Regions from separate parts of the Bradyrhizobium septentrionale genome, predicted to be linked through region 3. Evidence: predicted binding sites of a transcription regulator. Region 3 holds the regulator's gene; each other region holds the start of a gene.
The links. Region 3 encodes PhoB, which activates phosphate uptake and scavenging genes when phosphate is short. Its sites were predicted from a motif close to TGTCATNNANCTGTCAT; they were not measured.

Region 1: the regulator PhoB is predicted to act here: its motif matches at 1,666-1,682, upstream of HAP48_RS14225 (DUF2794 domain-containing protein).
Region 2: the regulator PhoB is predicted to act here: its motif matches at 2,198-2,214, upstream of ugpB (sn-glycerol-3-phosphate ABC transporter substrate-binding protein UgpB).
Region 4: the regulator PhoB is predicted to act here: its motif matches at 1,797-1,813, upstream of HAP48_RS35755 (DUF47 domain-containing protein).

What each region holds. Positions count from the first base shown of each region.
Region 1 is NZ_CP088285.1:2,630,871-2,634,472, forward strand. It holds gene HAP48_RS14215 (Bax inhibitor-1/YccA family protein) at 1-486, shown strand, start outside; gene HAP48_RS14220 (GNAT family N-acetyltransferase) at 573-1,103, shown strand; gene HAP48_RS14225 (DUF2794 domain-containing protein) at 1,283-1,654, opposite strand; gene HAP48_RS14230 (DUF1223 domain-containing protein) at 2,202-2,963, opposite strand; gene acnA (aconitate hydratase AcnA) at 3,210-3,602, opposite strand, start outside.
Region 2 is NZ_CP088285.1:2,997,169-3,000,770, reverse strand. It holds gene HAP48_RS16020 (MarR family winged helix-turn-helix transcriptional regulator) at 1-42, opposite strand, end outside; gene HAP48_RS16015 (organic hydroperoxide resistance protein) at 225-650, shown strand; gene HAP48_RS16010 (CaiB/BaiF CoA transferase family protein) at 864-2,069, shown strand; gene ugpB (sn-glycerol-3-phosphate ABC transporter substrate-binding protein UgpB) at 2,270-3,586, shown strand.
Region 3 is NZ_CP088285.1:2,088,475-2,092,076, forward strand. It holds gene HAP48_RS11820 (hypothetical protein) at 19-159, shown strand; gene HAP48_RS11825 (IS110 family RNA-guided transposase) at 503-1,537, opposite strand; gene phoB (phosphate regulon transcriptional regulator PhoB) at 1,858-2,568, opposite strand; gene phoU (phosphate signaling complex protein PhoU) at 2,698-3,414, opposite strand; gene pstB (phosphate ABC transporter ATP-binding protein PstB) at 3,516-3,602, opposite strand, start outside.
Region 4 is NZ_CP088285.1:7,154,445-7,158,046, forward strand. It holds gene HAP48_RS35745 (branched-chain amino acid ABC transporter permease) at 1-736, shown strand, start outside; gene HAP48_RS35750 (branched-chain amino acid ABC transporter permease) at 738-1,706, shown strand; gene HAP48_RS35755 (DUF47 domain-containing protein) at 1,853-2,497, shown strand; gene HAP48_RS35760 (inorganic phosphate transporter) at 2,601-3,602, shown strand, end outside.

The sequences.
Region 1 (3,602 bases), 540 kb from region 3:
GCCGGCATCAACCGCCTGCAGCCTGCGACCGCCCAGCTCCTGTTCTGGGTGTTCTCGGCACTGATGGGCCTGTCGCTGTCGTCGATCTTCCTGGTGTACACGCACACCTCGATCGTGCGCGTGTTCTTCATCACCGCGGCTACGTTCGGTGCGCTGAGCCTTTACGGCTACACCACCAAGCGTGACATGAGCGGCATGGGCTCGTTCCTGTTCATGGGTTTGATCGGCATCATCATCGCGAGCCTGGTCAACCTGTTCCTGGCGAGCTCGGCGCTGCAGTTCATCGTCTCGGTGGTCGGCGTGCTGGTGTTCGCGGGCCTCACCGCCTGGGACACCCAGCGGCTGAAGAACGACTACATCTACGGCTACGCCTCGCAGGGTGGCGTGATGGCAGAGCGTGCGGCAATCACTGGTGCGCTGTCGCTCTACCTGAACTTCATCAACCTGTTCACGCTGCTGTTGCAGCTGCTCGGCCAGCGCGACTAAGCGCCTCGAGCGAAGGGATCGACCGAAGCCCCGGCCCTAGCGGCCGGGGCTTTTCTTTTGGGCGTGGCAAAAATACTGTCGCCACCATGTCCAATCCGGAAATCAGGCCGACCGCCGAGGCGGATCTGCCCTCGATCACCGCGATCTATGAGCAGGCGGTTCGCTTTGGGACCGCGACCTTCGAGCTGATTCCGCCCGACCTCGCCGAGATGACCCGCCGCTACAGGGCGCTGATCGATGGCGGCTTCCCCTATTTCACGGCAGAGCTCGACGGCCGCGTCGCCGGCTATGCCTATGCCGGCCCCTACCGGCCGCGGCCGGCCTATCGCTTCACGGTCGAGAACTCGGTCTATCTGGATCCTGCGCTCCATCGCCGCGGCGTCGGCCTCAAGCTGATGGAGCGCCTGATCGCCGAATGCGACGCCCGCGGCTTCCGGCAGATGATCGCGGTGATCGGGGATTCGGCCAATGCCGGTTCGATCGGACTGCACCGCCGCTGCGGTTTTGAGATGATCGGGACACACCCGGGTGTCGGCCTGAAATTCGGCCGCTGGCTCGATACCGTGATGATGCAGCGCGCGCTCGGCGAAGGCGGCGCGACCGTGCCGGCGGACTAGCCGACAATCCGCAGCCCGAATGAGCGAAGCGACATCCGAGATAATCTATCTTCCCCTGAAAGGGGGAAGGTCGGGATGGGGGTCAGCCACGGGCGACGCTGTGTGTGCGGAGAGAGCAAATCCCCACCCGCTTTGCTCTGACGAGCAAAACAACCTCCCCTTTTCAAGGGGAGGTGGGGCTACACCACCGACAGCTTGCGGTCGATCACGAACAGCACGCGTTCGAGTTCATGGCCGCGACGCAGGATCAGGCCCGTCGCCGAAATCACGCTGTACATGCCCTGCTTGCGCGCAAGCCGGGGATCCTTCTCGATCCGGTAGATCGGCATTTCGGACGCGCGCCGAAACACCGAGAACACGGCACGGTCCTTCAGGAAGTCGATCGCATAGTCGCGCCACTCGCCGTCGGCGACCATGCGGCCGTAGAGATTGAGAATGCGGTTGAGCTCTAGTCGATTGAAGGTCACGCGGTTGGGCTGCGGGATCGCGGCGGCGGGGCGCGCCGCGGCGCGGCTCCCGCTCGGATCAGTGTCCTCCGAGATCAGACTCATCGAGCGCCTCCTGTCATCCCAGTGACGATCATGGTCCGAAAGCCGGTCCCCCCTTTTCGGGATCGTCACAACGCTGACATGATTGCGCTAAGCGAGGGGGCCTGCAAGGGGCCATTCGCGATGCAACCGGGTCTTAACCACGGTCTGGCGCGGCAGATTATCCGGAAAACCAGAGAGTCACGGGAACGTTAGCGGAATCATATTGCTGCCCCACTTCCGCCCATCGCCCGCCCCGCTGCCCTGCGAAAAGAAAATCCTGCGTTGGCCCGGTCCTTTCGGTTCCGGATTCCTCAGCCCCCAGCCCCCCGGGGCCGTCGGGATCGGGCCTGTTCGCAGGGGAGTTAATCCCAACACTGGGCCAACGAAAGTTGGTCCTTTTTGTTTTTGGGAGCCTGCTCAAGGCACGCGCGATCGAGACGCGCCCAGAGGCTCACCGCGTTCGTTTCAGTATATCTCTGGATGCATGTCGGTCGCCTCCCGCGTGGGCTGCACGACAAACTGCGTGCCGCCCAATGGCGCGACCGACGGAAGGTGGCGCCGCAAGGTGCTAGCGAAGCGAGGTGAAGGCGGCGCCGAGCATCGGGCCCGGCTTGTCGCGATTGCCGTCCTGGACGTACACCGCCGCGGCATCGACGCCATCGCGCGTGATGTTCTCCAGCGGCACGGTCCAACTCCCGGACGAACCGTTCCAGTCACCGACCTTGAGGAGATTGCGCACCACGTTGTGGTAGGTGATCTCCTGGCCGCGGTTCTCGCCGCGCGCGATCGAGATCGGCACCGACTTCGAGATCGAGCAGATCCAGACTTCGCCGCGCGACACTGCGGGCGACTTCGACGCGGCCACCGAAACGTTGATCTGCTTGCCGGTCAGCGTCAGCGTCACCGGCACCGACATCACGCTGCCGCTCTTCTCGGTATCCTTGATGGCGCTCTCGATGCTCGCCCGATCGCTGCCGATCACATGCGCGGAGCCGTTGATCACGGCCTGCGGCGTGTAGACGTCGCGATCGCCGCGCATGTGCGAATAGGCCTTCTGGCGCGCGCTGAAACGGGAATCGGCCAGCGTGTCCTTCCAGCCGAGATAGTCCCAATAGTCGATCGGCATGCTCAGCGCGATGACGTTGGGGTCCTTGGCGAGATCACCGATGATCTTGTCCGCGGGCGGACAGGACGAACACCCCTGCGAGGTGAAGAGTTCGACGACAGCACGCGGATCGGCGTGAGCGGGGCGGATGACAGCAACGATCGCGCAAATACCAAGAGCGCTGGACCATCGCGAGATCGAGTTATAGGCCATCATCGCTGTCATACTGCGAACCAGTCGTGATGATTTCCATCCGTAATTGTACGGAGCATGAAGTTTGTCCCTGAACTTGCGTGCCCCAAAACGCGAGAAAGCGGCCCTGTCATAGGCCGCCTTCTTTTTAGTCGCCACTCACTAAGCGGTGAGGCACCGATCACAAATCCGCGTTAGAGCATGATCCGGAAAAGTGTGAACCGGTTTCCCCCGCGACAACGCAAGCGTTTGCGCGGAGATCATGCTCAAACAAAGGGCCTAGGCCGCGAGTTTGCGCAGCACATAGTGCAGGATGCCGCCGTTGCGGTAGTAATCGAGCTCGTCCAGCGTATCGATGCGGCAGAGCAGCGGGACGTCCCGCTTGCCGCCGTCGCCGGAGACGATCTCGGCGGTCAGGGTCTGGCGCGGCTTCAGGTCGCCCTGCAGCCCGCGGATCGTGACCTTCTCGTCGCCCTTCAGGCCGAGCGAGGACCACGACGTGCCGTCCTGGAAGGTGAGCGGAAGCACGCCCATGCCGACCAGGTTGGAGCGATGGATACGCTCGAAGCTCTGGCAGATCACCGCGCGCACGCCGAGCAGGCGCGTGCCCTTGGCGGCCCAGTCGCGCGACGAGCCGTTGCCGTATTCGGCGCCGGCGAACACCACCAGCGG
Region 2 (3,602 bases), 910 kb from region 3:
GAGCCGCAGCGCCTGATCCGCCGCCGTAGGTTTCCTGACCATGATTCCCATCGAATCCATCTCGTTTCCGGGTCATTCTGGGCTCACTGGAGCCGGGATTCAATTGCGAACAATTAAATGTGAGGCCGCAGATTTTATATTGCGCGCAATCTAATTGCGTGCAACATAGACCGCGTCGAACACGAACTCAAGTCCACCGAAGTCCAAACCCAAGGGAGACCACCATGTCTGTGAACGTGCTCTACAAGACCAGCGCCAAGGCAACCGGCGGCCGCGACGGCCATGCGGCAACGCTCGACGGCGCGCTCGACGTCAAGCTCACCACCCCGAAGGAGCTCGGTGGCGGCGGCGGCGCCGGCAACAATCCGGAGCAGCTGTTCGCGGCCGGCTATGCCGCCTGCTTCATCGGTGCCATGAAGTTCGTCGCCTCCCAGGGCGGCCCGAAGGTTCCCGCCGATGCCTCGGTGACCTCGACGGTCGGTATCGGCCCGCGCTCGGCAGGCGGCTTCGGCCTCGCCGTCGAGCTCGCCGTCTCACTGCCCGGCCTTCCCCGCGATGAGGCCGAAGCGCTGGTCGAAAAGGCCCACCAGGTGTGCCCCTATTCCAACGCGACCCGCGGCAATGTCGACGTCAAGCTGAGCGTCGTCTAATTCGCCTTCCGCCCAATGGTCCGCCACATCAGCGTGGCGGACCATTGCATTTGAGCGGACTTTTTCATTTGAGGGCATTGCATTTCGAATGCCAGTTCGCTTGGCGAACGCAGGCGCAGCCCACTGCATGGGCCTGCGCGGACGGGAGCATTGCTGCCCTTTAAAGGCTCTGGGACCTCGTTTTTGAGTCCCAACTGAGTGAAGGTTGCTTCCATGAATACCCCAGCGGTGACGGGCGCGATGACCGGACTGCGCGTGATCGATCTGACGCGCGTGCTCGGCGGCCCGTATTGCACCCAGATCCTCGCCGACCACGGCGCCGACGTGATCAAGGTCGAGCCGCCCGCCGGCGACGAGGTGCGCGACTGGGGCCCGCCCTTCCACGAGGAAGACGCGGCCTATTTCGTCGGCATCAACCGCAACAAGCGCTCGATCGGCCTCGACCTCGCCTCCGAGGGCGGACGCGTGGTGCTGATGAAGATGCTCGAGACCGCCGACGTGCTGATCGAGAATTTCAAGCCCGGCACGCTCGACAAATGGGGCATCGGCAACGACGTGCTGCGCGCGAAGTTTCCGCGCCTCGTGCATTGCCGGATCTCCGGCTTCGGCGCCGACGGCCCGCGCGGCGGCAATCCCGGCTATGACGCGATCATCCAGGCGATGACCGGCATGATCGCGGCCACCGGCTCGCCGGAGAGCGGCCCGATGCGCATCGGCGTGCCGCTGGTCGACATCACCACCGGGCTCTATGCGGCGATCGGCATCCTGATGGCGCTGTCGGAGCGGCAGCGCTCGGGGCTCGGCCAGTTCATCGAGACCACGCTGTACGAGACCGGGCTCGCGATCATGCATCCGCACACCGCGAACTATTTCATGCATGGCAAGCCGCCGTCGCTCACCGGTAACGAGCATCCCAACCTCGTGCCCTACGCGATCTTCCCGACCAGGACCGACAACATCTTCATCGGCGTCGGCAATGACGGCACCTTCCGCAAGCTCGCCAAGGAAATCGGCAAGCCCGAGCTCGGCACCGATCCGCGCTTTGCCCGCAACAAGGACCGCATCGCCAACCGCGATGCGCTGCGCCTCGAGCTTGCCGCGGTGTTCAGCCAGCACGAGGCCGAGCCGCTGTGCAACCGGCTGCTCGCGGCCGGCCTGCCGGCAGGCCCGGTGCAGAAGATCGACCAGGCGCTGACCAACCCGCACACGATCCATCGCGGCGACGTCATCGAGAAGGATTGGTACAAGGGCGTCGCCTCGCCGATCCGCCTCGAGCGCACCAGGCCGAGCCTGCGCCGCACGCCGCCGAAGTTCAGCCAGCACGCCGCGGAGGTGCTCGGCGAGTTCGGCTACTCCAAGGACGAGATCAGCGGCCTAGTTGAAAAGGGCGTGGTCTGCGGTCCCCAGCGCAAACGTTGATCCTCACGCCTGCTCTGCGATGCAACGTCGCGTCCGGCGTTGCCCCGCACGGACGCGACCGCAATCTCCGCCTTTTTTACCGCTTCCCTTTGCTTCGGCTTCCCCCCTACCATGACTTTCGTTTATACGGTCATTTGAACGTCATCCGGCGCTGTTAACGCGCGCAACGAAAGATGGCGTTCCAACCGGGAGGGGTTTTGATGATCTTTCGACGACTCGGCGCTGCTGCGGCAGCCGCTGCCGCGCTTGCATTCGCGTCGCCTGCATTTGCGGTGACCGAGATTCAGTGGTGGCACGCGATGACCGGCGCCAACAACGACGTCATCGTCAAGCTGGCCAACGACTTCAACGTCGCGCAATCCGATTACAAGGTCATTCCGACCTACAAGGGCGGCTACGCCGACACCATGAACGCCGGCATCGCCGCCTTCCGCGCCGGCAACGCGCCGCATATCATGCAGGTGTTCGAGGTCGGCACCGCGACGATGATGGCCGCCACCGGCGCCGTCAAACCGGTCTACAAGCTGATGGCCGATGCCGGCGAGAAGTTCGACCCGAGCGTCTACCTGCCCGCGATCACCGGCTACTACTCGACCTCCAAAGGCGAGATGCTGTCATTCCCCTTCAACTCGTCGTCGACCGTGATGTGGGTCAATCTGGACGCGCTGAAGAAGGCCAACATCGCCGAGATCCCGAAGACCTGGCCGCAAGTGTTCGACGACGCCAAGAAGCTGAAGGCGGCCGGCTACGCCACCTGCGGCTTCTCCGGCTCCTGGGTCACCTGGGTCAATCTCGAGCAGCTCTCGGCCTGGCACAACGTGCCGCTCGCCAGCAAGGCCAACGGCCTCGACGGCTTCGACACCGTGCTCGAATTCAACGGCCCGCTGCAGGTCAAGCACCTCGAGAATCTGGTCGAGCTGCAGAAGGACAAGACCTACGACTACGCCGGCCGCACCAACACCGGCGAAGGCCGCTTCACCTCGGGCGAGTGCCCGATCTACCTGACCTCGTCGGCCTTCTTCGGCAACGTCAAGGCGCAGGCCAAGTTCAACTTCACCGCGGCGCCGATGCCGTACTATCCCGACGTCAAGGGCGCGCCGCAGAACTCGATCATCGGCGGCGCCTCGCTCTGGGTCATGGGCGGCAAGTCGGCCGAGGAATACAAGGGCGTGGCCAAGTTCCTGACCTTCCTCTCGGACACCGACCGCCAGATCTGGATCCACAAGGCCTCGGGCTATCTGCCGATCACCAAGGCAGCCTACGCCAAGGCCAAGGAAGAGGGCTTCTACAAGGACCAGCCCTATCTCGAGACCCCGCTGCTCGAGCTCACCAACAAGGAGCCGACCGCGAATTCCCGCGGTCTGCGCCTCGGCAACATGGTGCAGCTGCGCGACATGTGGTCGGAGGAGATCGAGCAGGCGCTGGCCGGCAAGAAGACCGCCAAGCAGGCGCTGGACGCCGCCGTCGAGCGCGGCAACCAGATGTTGCGGCAGTTTGAAAAGACCGCCGTCCGCTGACATGATGCCTTCGGCA
Region 3 (3,602 bases):
CTAGCTCGAACGAACAGATTGCTGTTGCTGCGCTCCGATTATCAGGGCTGGTGGTATCTGCCGTGGCAAGCTTTCGATGCCGCAAGCCAAGAGCAGCTTTGGGCCTATGCGCAGCAACATGTTGCCGGCGCAAGCAAGAGCCCAACAGCTTCGGTTTGACCGATAGCGCGGCGAAGCGAGGTCTACCCGACGCACACCGCCAAACTTTGGGGAGGCGATTGTGGATTTTCGTTTAGCTGCATCCGGGCTTCTGTAACGGGCCTTGGTAAGTCAATCCCTTTTTGCGTGATCCAGTCGCCGGGCACTTGCTTCTGTACGGGATCGGCGCGGTGGCCGTCGCCTGATGGGGTGCATTGAGGAGCCGGCCGGCCAATCTACGGAAGCGTGGTTGTGAGCCACTTCCCGGATGGCGGCCTGACCGGATCCATCGTCCCGGCGAAGGGACCTCGCTCAGGGAGAGCCTGGTGTCGTGGCCCGCCCGGAACCGATTGCTGCTCCTTGCTTAGGTTGCCGAGGCCTTGGCCATCGGGTTGAACGGTTTGGCGTCGGCGAGCATGCGATGCAGGATCACGGCGAGCTTGCGTGCAAGCGCCACCTTGGCCTTGCGCATGCCTGCGCGCCGGGCGATCCGCATCGCCCAGCCCTTCAGCGCCGAGCAGTTCCTGACCGGCTTGGTCAGCATGACATGAGCCGCCTGATAGAGCGCCTCGCGCACGGAGGCATCGCCGATCTTGCTGATGCGGCCGGTATAGTCGGTTTCGCCCGATTGGTACTTCTTCGGGGTGAGGCCAAAATGCGCTCCCGTCGCCTTCGATGACCGGAAGCGCTTCGGGTCGTCGATCGCCGAGGCATAGGTGAGCGCCACGATCGGGCCGACGGACGGTGTCGTCATCAAGAGCTTCGCCTGCGGGTGCGACCTGGCGAGCCTTTGGGTGTGCTTATCCAGGCCATTGAACTCGCGCCGCAGCACGGCGTGGGCTTCGAGCAGTGCCTGGGCCACCACCTCAAGTCCAGGATGGCCCGCTACGAGCTCCCGGATGCGTTCGGCGAACGTGCGCTCGGTGGTCGGGCCGACCTTCAGACCGAAGCCGCGGAGCACGCCGCGCAGGCTGTTCTCGATGTCGCGCAGCTTCGACTGCAGCAGCTTGCGTGCCGTCAGAACCGCCCGCGTCTCCTGCGCTTCGATCGACTTGCAGTGCACCGGCCGGAACCAGCCCAGCCGCATCAGTTGCGCGATCCCGCGGGCATCGTTGCGGTCCGACTTCACCGGCATCGCCTTGAAGGCATCGCGGACGTGCCGCGTCTCCAACAGTTCGACTGCCAGGCCCGCATCCCGCATCGCTGCGTAGAGCCATTGCGACAGCGGACCAGCCTCCAGCCCGATCCGTTCCAGCACCAACCCCAGCGACCGGAACCAGCCGATCAAGGCCTCCGGCTCGCTCGCAACCTTCGCCTCGCGCAAAATCTTACCCGTCCCATCGACAAGGCAGACGCTCGAGCATTCCAAAGACACGTCGATTCCTGCATAGTGGTACATGGTCGTCCCTTAATGATGCTTGGAGCGGGCTTGCCCGACTCCGTTGACACCATCAGTTTGAGGGACGACCGCCTTCCAACCAACAGGCCGCTCGCGAGCGCGCTTCCAAAGCGCGCCGTAGCGAGCGGGCGGCCGGCCCGTTACCCCATCTACGTCTGCATCACCGGTGTCGTCCCGCCGCAGGCCGGGACCCATCATAACCACCGGCGCAGGTGGTCAGGCCGGGCTGCGGCCCCCAGCGCGTTCCAACAATCAAGATTCGTGGTTATGGGTCCCGGCTTTCGCCGGGACGACGCTGTAGTTTATTTGCGGCTCCGCGGCTACGGCTGCGGCTCGGCCTTCGCGAAGCGGTCGTCGAGCGCGTAGCCGGCGCCGCGCACGGTGCGGATCGGATCCTGCTCGCGGCCCGGATTGAGCAGCTTGCGCAGGCGGCCGATATGCACGTCGACGGTGCGCTCATCGATATAGATGTCGCGGCCCCAGACGCTGTCGAGCAGCTGCTCGCGGCTGAACACCCGGCCGGGATGTTCGAGGAAGAATTCGAGCAGGCGATATTCGGTCGGCCCGAGATCGATCGGGCGGCCCGAGCGCGCCACGCGGCGCTTCTCGCGGTCGAGCTCGATGTCGCCATAGGTCAGCACGGTGGCAAGCCGCTCCGGGCTCGCACGGCGCAGCAGGCCCTTCACCCGCGCCAGCAGCTCGGGCACCGAGAACGGCTTGACGATGTAGTCGTCGGCGCCGGTGGCAAGCCCGCGCACGCGCTCACTCTCCTCGCCGCGCGCGGTCAGCATGATGATCGGAAGCTGCTTGGTCTCCGGCCGCGCCCGCAGGCGGCGGCACAGCTCGATGCCGGACAGGCCCGGCAGCATCCAGTCGAGCACAACGAGGTCGGGGATGCGCTCCTTCAGCCTGGTGTCGGCGTCGTCGCCGCGTCCCACCGTTTCGACATCGTAGCCTTCCGCATCGAGGTTGTAGCGCAACAGTGTCGTCAGCGCTTCCTCGTCTTCGACTACCAGAATGCGTGCGCTCATCGGTCTAAGTTCTTTCTCTGTGGTGATCCGTTGCCCAAACGCAAACCGAAACACTCAACCCCTGAGCATATTCCCCGTGGAAACGGTTTGTCGCGACGACAATCCGGTTCCGCCGATGCGGATCATGCCCTAGTTACCCGGCACCGTGGTGGCGAAATTGGTCATATCGCCCTTCGGACGCTTGTCGGTGATCTGCTGGCCCTCGATCATATAGAACACGGTCTCAGCGATATTGGTGGCGTGGTCGCCGATCCGCTCGATGTTCTTGGCGCAGAACATCAGATGGATGCAGAACGAGATGTTGCGCGGATCTTCCATCATGTAGGTCAAGAGCTCGCGGAACAGCGAGGTGCAGATCGCATCGACCTCCTCGTCGCCCTTCCAGACGTTCATCGCCGCCGGCAGATCGTGCGCGGCATAGGCGTCAAGCACCGACTTGACCTGCGACAGCACGAGGTCGGTCATGTGCTCGAGGCCGCGGATCAGCTTCAGCGGCTGGAAATCGCTCTCCAGCGCCGCGACGCGCTTGCCCATGTTCTTGGCGAGGTCACCGATCCGCTCGAGGTCGGTGGCGACCCGCATCGCGCTGACGATCTCGCGCAGGTCGATCGCCATCGGCTGGCGGCGGGCGATCGTCAGCACCGCGCGCTCTTCGATGACGCGCTGCAGATTGTCGATCTCGATGTCGGCGGCGACCACGCGCTTGCCGAGCGCGACGTCGCGCCGGATCAGCGCGTCGACCGACTCGGTGATCATGCGCTCGACGAGGCCGCCCATCTCGGCGACCAGGCGGGTCAACTCCTGCAGGTCGCTGTCGAATGCCTTGGCGGTATGTTCAGAAGCCATCGCTTGTCTCCCTCAATCATGATCCCGGGGATCATGATTTCGTGTCCTCAGTTTCGCATGATCCAATCGGAAAACCGGTGCCCACTTTTCCGGATCATGCGCTAGCCGAACCGGCCGGTGATGTAGTCCTGGGTGCGTCGATCGCTCGGCGAGGTGAAGATCTTGTTGGTGTCGTCGAACTCGATCAG
Region 4 (3,602 bases), 4.7 Mb from region 3:
CATGATGGGCGCCTTCGTGGCGTATTTCCTGCTCAATCTGGGCGGCATCAACTACTGGTGGGCGCTGCTCATCGCGCCGGTCATTGTCGGCATCTTCGGCATGATCCTCGAGCGCACCATGCTGCAATGGCTGGCCGGCCTCGACCATCTCTACGGACTGCTGCTGACCTTCGGCATCGCGCTGATCGTGCAGGGCGTGTTCCAGAACTATTTCGGCTCCTCCGGTCTGCCGTATTCGATCCCGGATCAGCTCAAGGGCGGCGTCAATCTCGGCTTCATGTTCCTGCCGATCTATCGCGGCTGGGTCGTCATCTTCTCGCTGGTGGTGTGCCTTGCCACCTGGTTCCTGATCGAGAAGACGCAGCTTGGCGCCTATCTGCGCGCCGCGACCGAGAACCCGACGCTGGTGCGCGCCTTCGGCATCAACGTGCCGCGCATGATCACGCTGACCTACGGGCTCGGCGTAGGCCTTGCCGCGCTCGCCGGCGTGTTGTCGGCGCCGATCAACCAGGTCCGCCCGCTGATGGGGGCCGATCTCATCATCGTGGTGTTCGCGGTGGTCGTGATCGGCGGCATGGGCTCGATCATGGGCTCGATCATCACCGGCTTCGCGCTCGGCGTGATCGAGGGACTGACCAAGTATTTTTATCCCGAGGCCTCCAACACCGTGGTGTTTGTCCTGATGGTGGTGGTGTTGCTGGTGAAGCCAACGGGACTGACGGGACGGGCGGCCTGATATGTCAGCATTGACCGACGATACACTTCCGGTGACGCCGCGCGCGATGCGCGACGAGATGATCGTATTCGCCGTGATGGCGGCGCTGCTGGCAGTGGTGCCGTTCACGGGGATCTATCCCTTCTTCGTGATGCAGGCGCTGTGCTTTGCGCTGCTCGCCTGCGCCTTCAACCTCCTGATCGGCTATGGCGGCCTGCTGTCGTTCGGCCACGCGATGTTCCTCGGCACTGCCGGCTACGTGACCGCGCATGCGCTGAAGGTGTGGGGACTGCCGCCCGAACTCGGCATCGTGGTCGGCACCGCCGCCGCGGCTTTGCTCGGCCTCGTCACCGGCTTCATCTCGATCCGCCGCCAGGGCATCTATTTCTCGATGATCACACTGGCGCTGTCGCAGCTGCTCTACTTCATCTATCTGCAGGCGCCGTTCACCCATGGTGAAGACGGCATCCAGGGCATCCCGCAGGGGCGGCTGTTCGGGATCTTCGATCTCTCGAAGCCGCTGGTGCTTTATTACGTCGTGCTGGTCGGCTTCCTCGCCGGCTTCCTGCTGATCTACCGGACCATCAACTCGCCGTTCGGCGAGGTCTTGAAGGCGATCCGCGAGAACGAACCGCGCGCGATCTCGCTCGGCTACAAGACCGACCAGTACAAGATGCTCGCCTACATCCTGTCGGGCACGCTGGCGGGCTTCGCCGGCTCGCTGAAGGTGTTCGTGGCGCAGAACGCCTCGCTTACCGACGTGCACTGGTCGATGTCCGGTGAAATCGTGCTGATGACGCTGGTCGGCGGTCTCGGCACCATCTTCGGACCGGTGGTCGGCGCATTCGTGATCATCGCCATGCAGCAATATCTCGCCGGCTTCGGCCAGTGGGTGACGGTGATCCAGGGCGTGATCTTCGTCGCCTGCGTGCTGCTGTTCCGGCGCGGCCTGGTCGGCGAGCTGGCCCATATGCTCAGGCGGTCGCTGTAGGGCAGGGCGCGGCCTGCGATTTCCGGCTGAATAGCGGTGGACGACCGCCCGTTCGGGCGGTCGATCGGTGGTTTTCCTGCCAGATGCTCTATGACAGTTTTGTGACAGTCGCTAAAAGGGCTGTCCCGGAACGATGGAACTGAGACATGCTGCGCTGGTTTCGCGCCTTCCTGCCCAGGGAAGAGCGGTTTTTCGACCTGTTCGCCCGCCACGCCCATACCTCCGTGCAGTGCTCATTGGCGCTGCAGGACATGCTGAAGGGCGGGGAGGAGACCCCGGTCTTCTGCCAGCGTGTCAATCAGTTCGAGAACGACGCCGATAGTGTCACCCGTGAGGTCCTGACCGCGGTTCGCCGCACCTTCATTACCCCGTTCGACCGCGGCGACATCAAGAACCTAATCACCGCGATGGACGACGCGGTCGACCAGATGCAGGCGACCGCGAAGGCGGTCATGCTGTTCGAGGTGCGTGAGTTCGAGCCGCCGATGCGCGAGATGGGCGGCCTGATCGTCGAATGCGCCAATCTGGTGGTCCGCGCGCTGCCCTTGTTGCAGGCGATCGGCCAGAACGTCTCGATGCTGACCCAGATCACCGAAGAACTGACCAAGCTCGAGGGCCGGGTCGACGATCTCCAGGATATCGGGCTCAAGGAATTGTTCCTGAAGCACCGCAACGCCAACGCGATGGACTTCATCGTCGGCGCGGAGATCTACGATCACCTCGAGAAAGTGGCCGACCGCTTCGACGACGTCGCCAACGAGATCAATTCGATCGTGATCGAGCAAGTATGAGCATGATCCGGAAAAGTGTGATGCGGTTTTCCGGCGCGACAAACGCGGAACGCGTTTGCGCGGAGATCATGCTCAAAGAAGCACAGTAGAGCGGGGCCATCACGTGGACGCCACGCTGGGTCTTCCGGTTCTCACCATCCTGATCGCGGTCGCGCTGCTGTTCGACTTCCTGAACGGCCTACACGATGCCGCGAACTCGATCGCGACCATCGTCTCGACCCGCGTGCTGCGGCCGCAATATGCGGTGTTCTGGGCGGCGTTCTTCAACTTCGTCGCCTTCCTGGTGTTCGGACTGCATGTCGCCAACACCATCGGCACCGGAATCATCGAGCCGTCGGTGGTGGACGCGACCGTGATCTTCGCCGCGCTGGTCGGCGCGATCGTCTGGAACGTGATCACCTGGGCGCTGGGCATTCCCTCGTCGAGCTCGCACGCGCTGATCGGCGGCCTGGTCGGCGCCGGCATGGCGAAGGCGGGCATTTCCGCGGCGGTGTGGAGCGGGCTCACCAAGACCTTGCTCGCGATCGTGCTGTCGCCGCTGGTCGGCTTCCTGCTGGCGCTGGTGCTGGTTGCGATCGTGTCCTGGCTCTCGGTGCGCTCGACGCCGTTCGCGGTCGATCGCGCTTTCCGCATCCTGCAATTCGCCTCGGCGTCGCTCTATTCGCTCGGCCATGGCGGCAACGACGCGCAGAAGACCATGGGCATCATCGCCGTGCTGCTCTACTCGCAGGGCCATCTTGGCGACACCTTCGAAATTCCGTTCTGGGTCGTGCTGTCCTGCCAGAGCGCGATGGCGCTGGGCACCCTGATGGGCGGCTGGCGGATCGTGCGCACCATGGGGCTGCGGATCACCAAGCTGACGCCGATGCAGGGCTTTTGCGCCGAGACCGGCGGCGCAGCGACCCTGTTCATCGCGACCTATCTCGGGGTTCCCGTATCGACCACCCACACCATCACCGGCGCCATTGTCGGCGTCGGTGCGGCACGGCGGCTGTCCGCCGTGCGCTGGAATGTGGCGAGCTCGATCGTCTATGCCTGGGTGATCACGATCCCGGCGTCGGCCGCGGTCGCGGCCGCGACCTATTGGGTGGTGCAGGTATTGAAG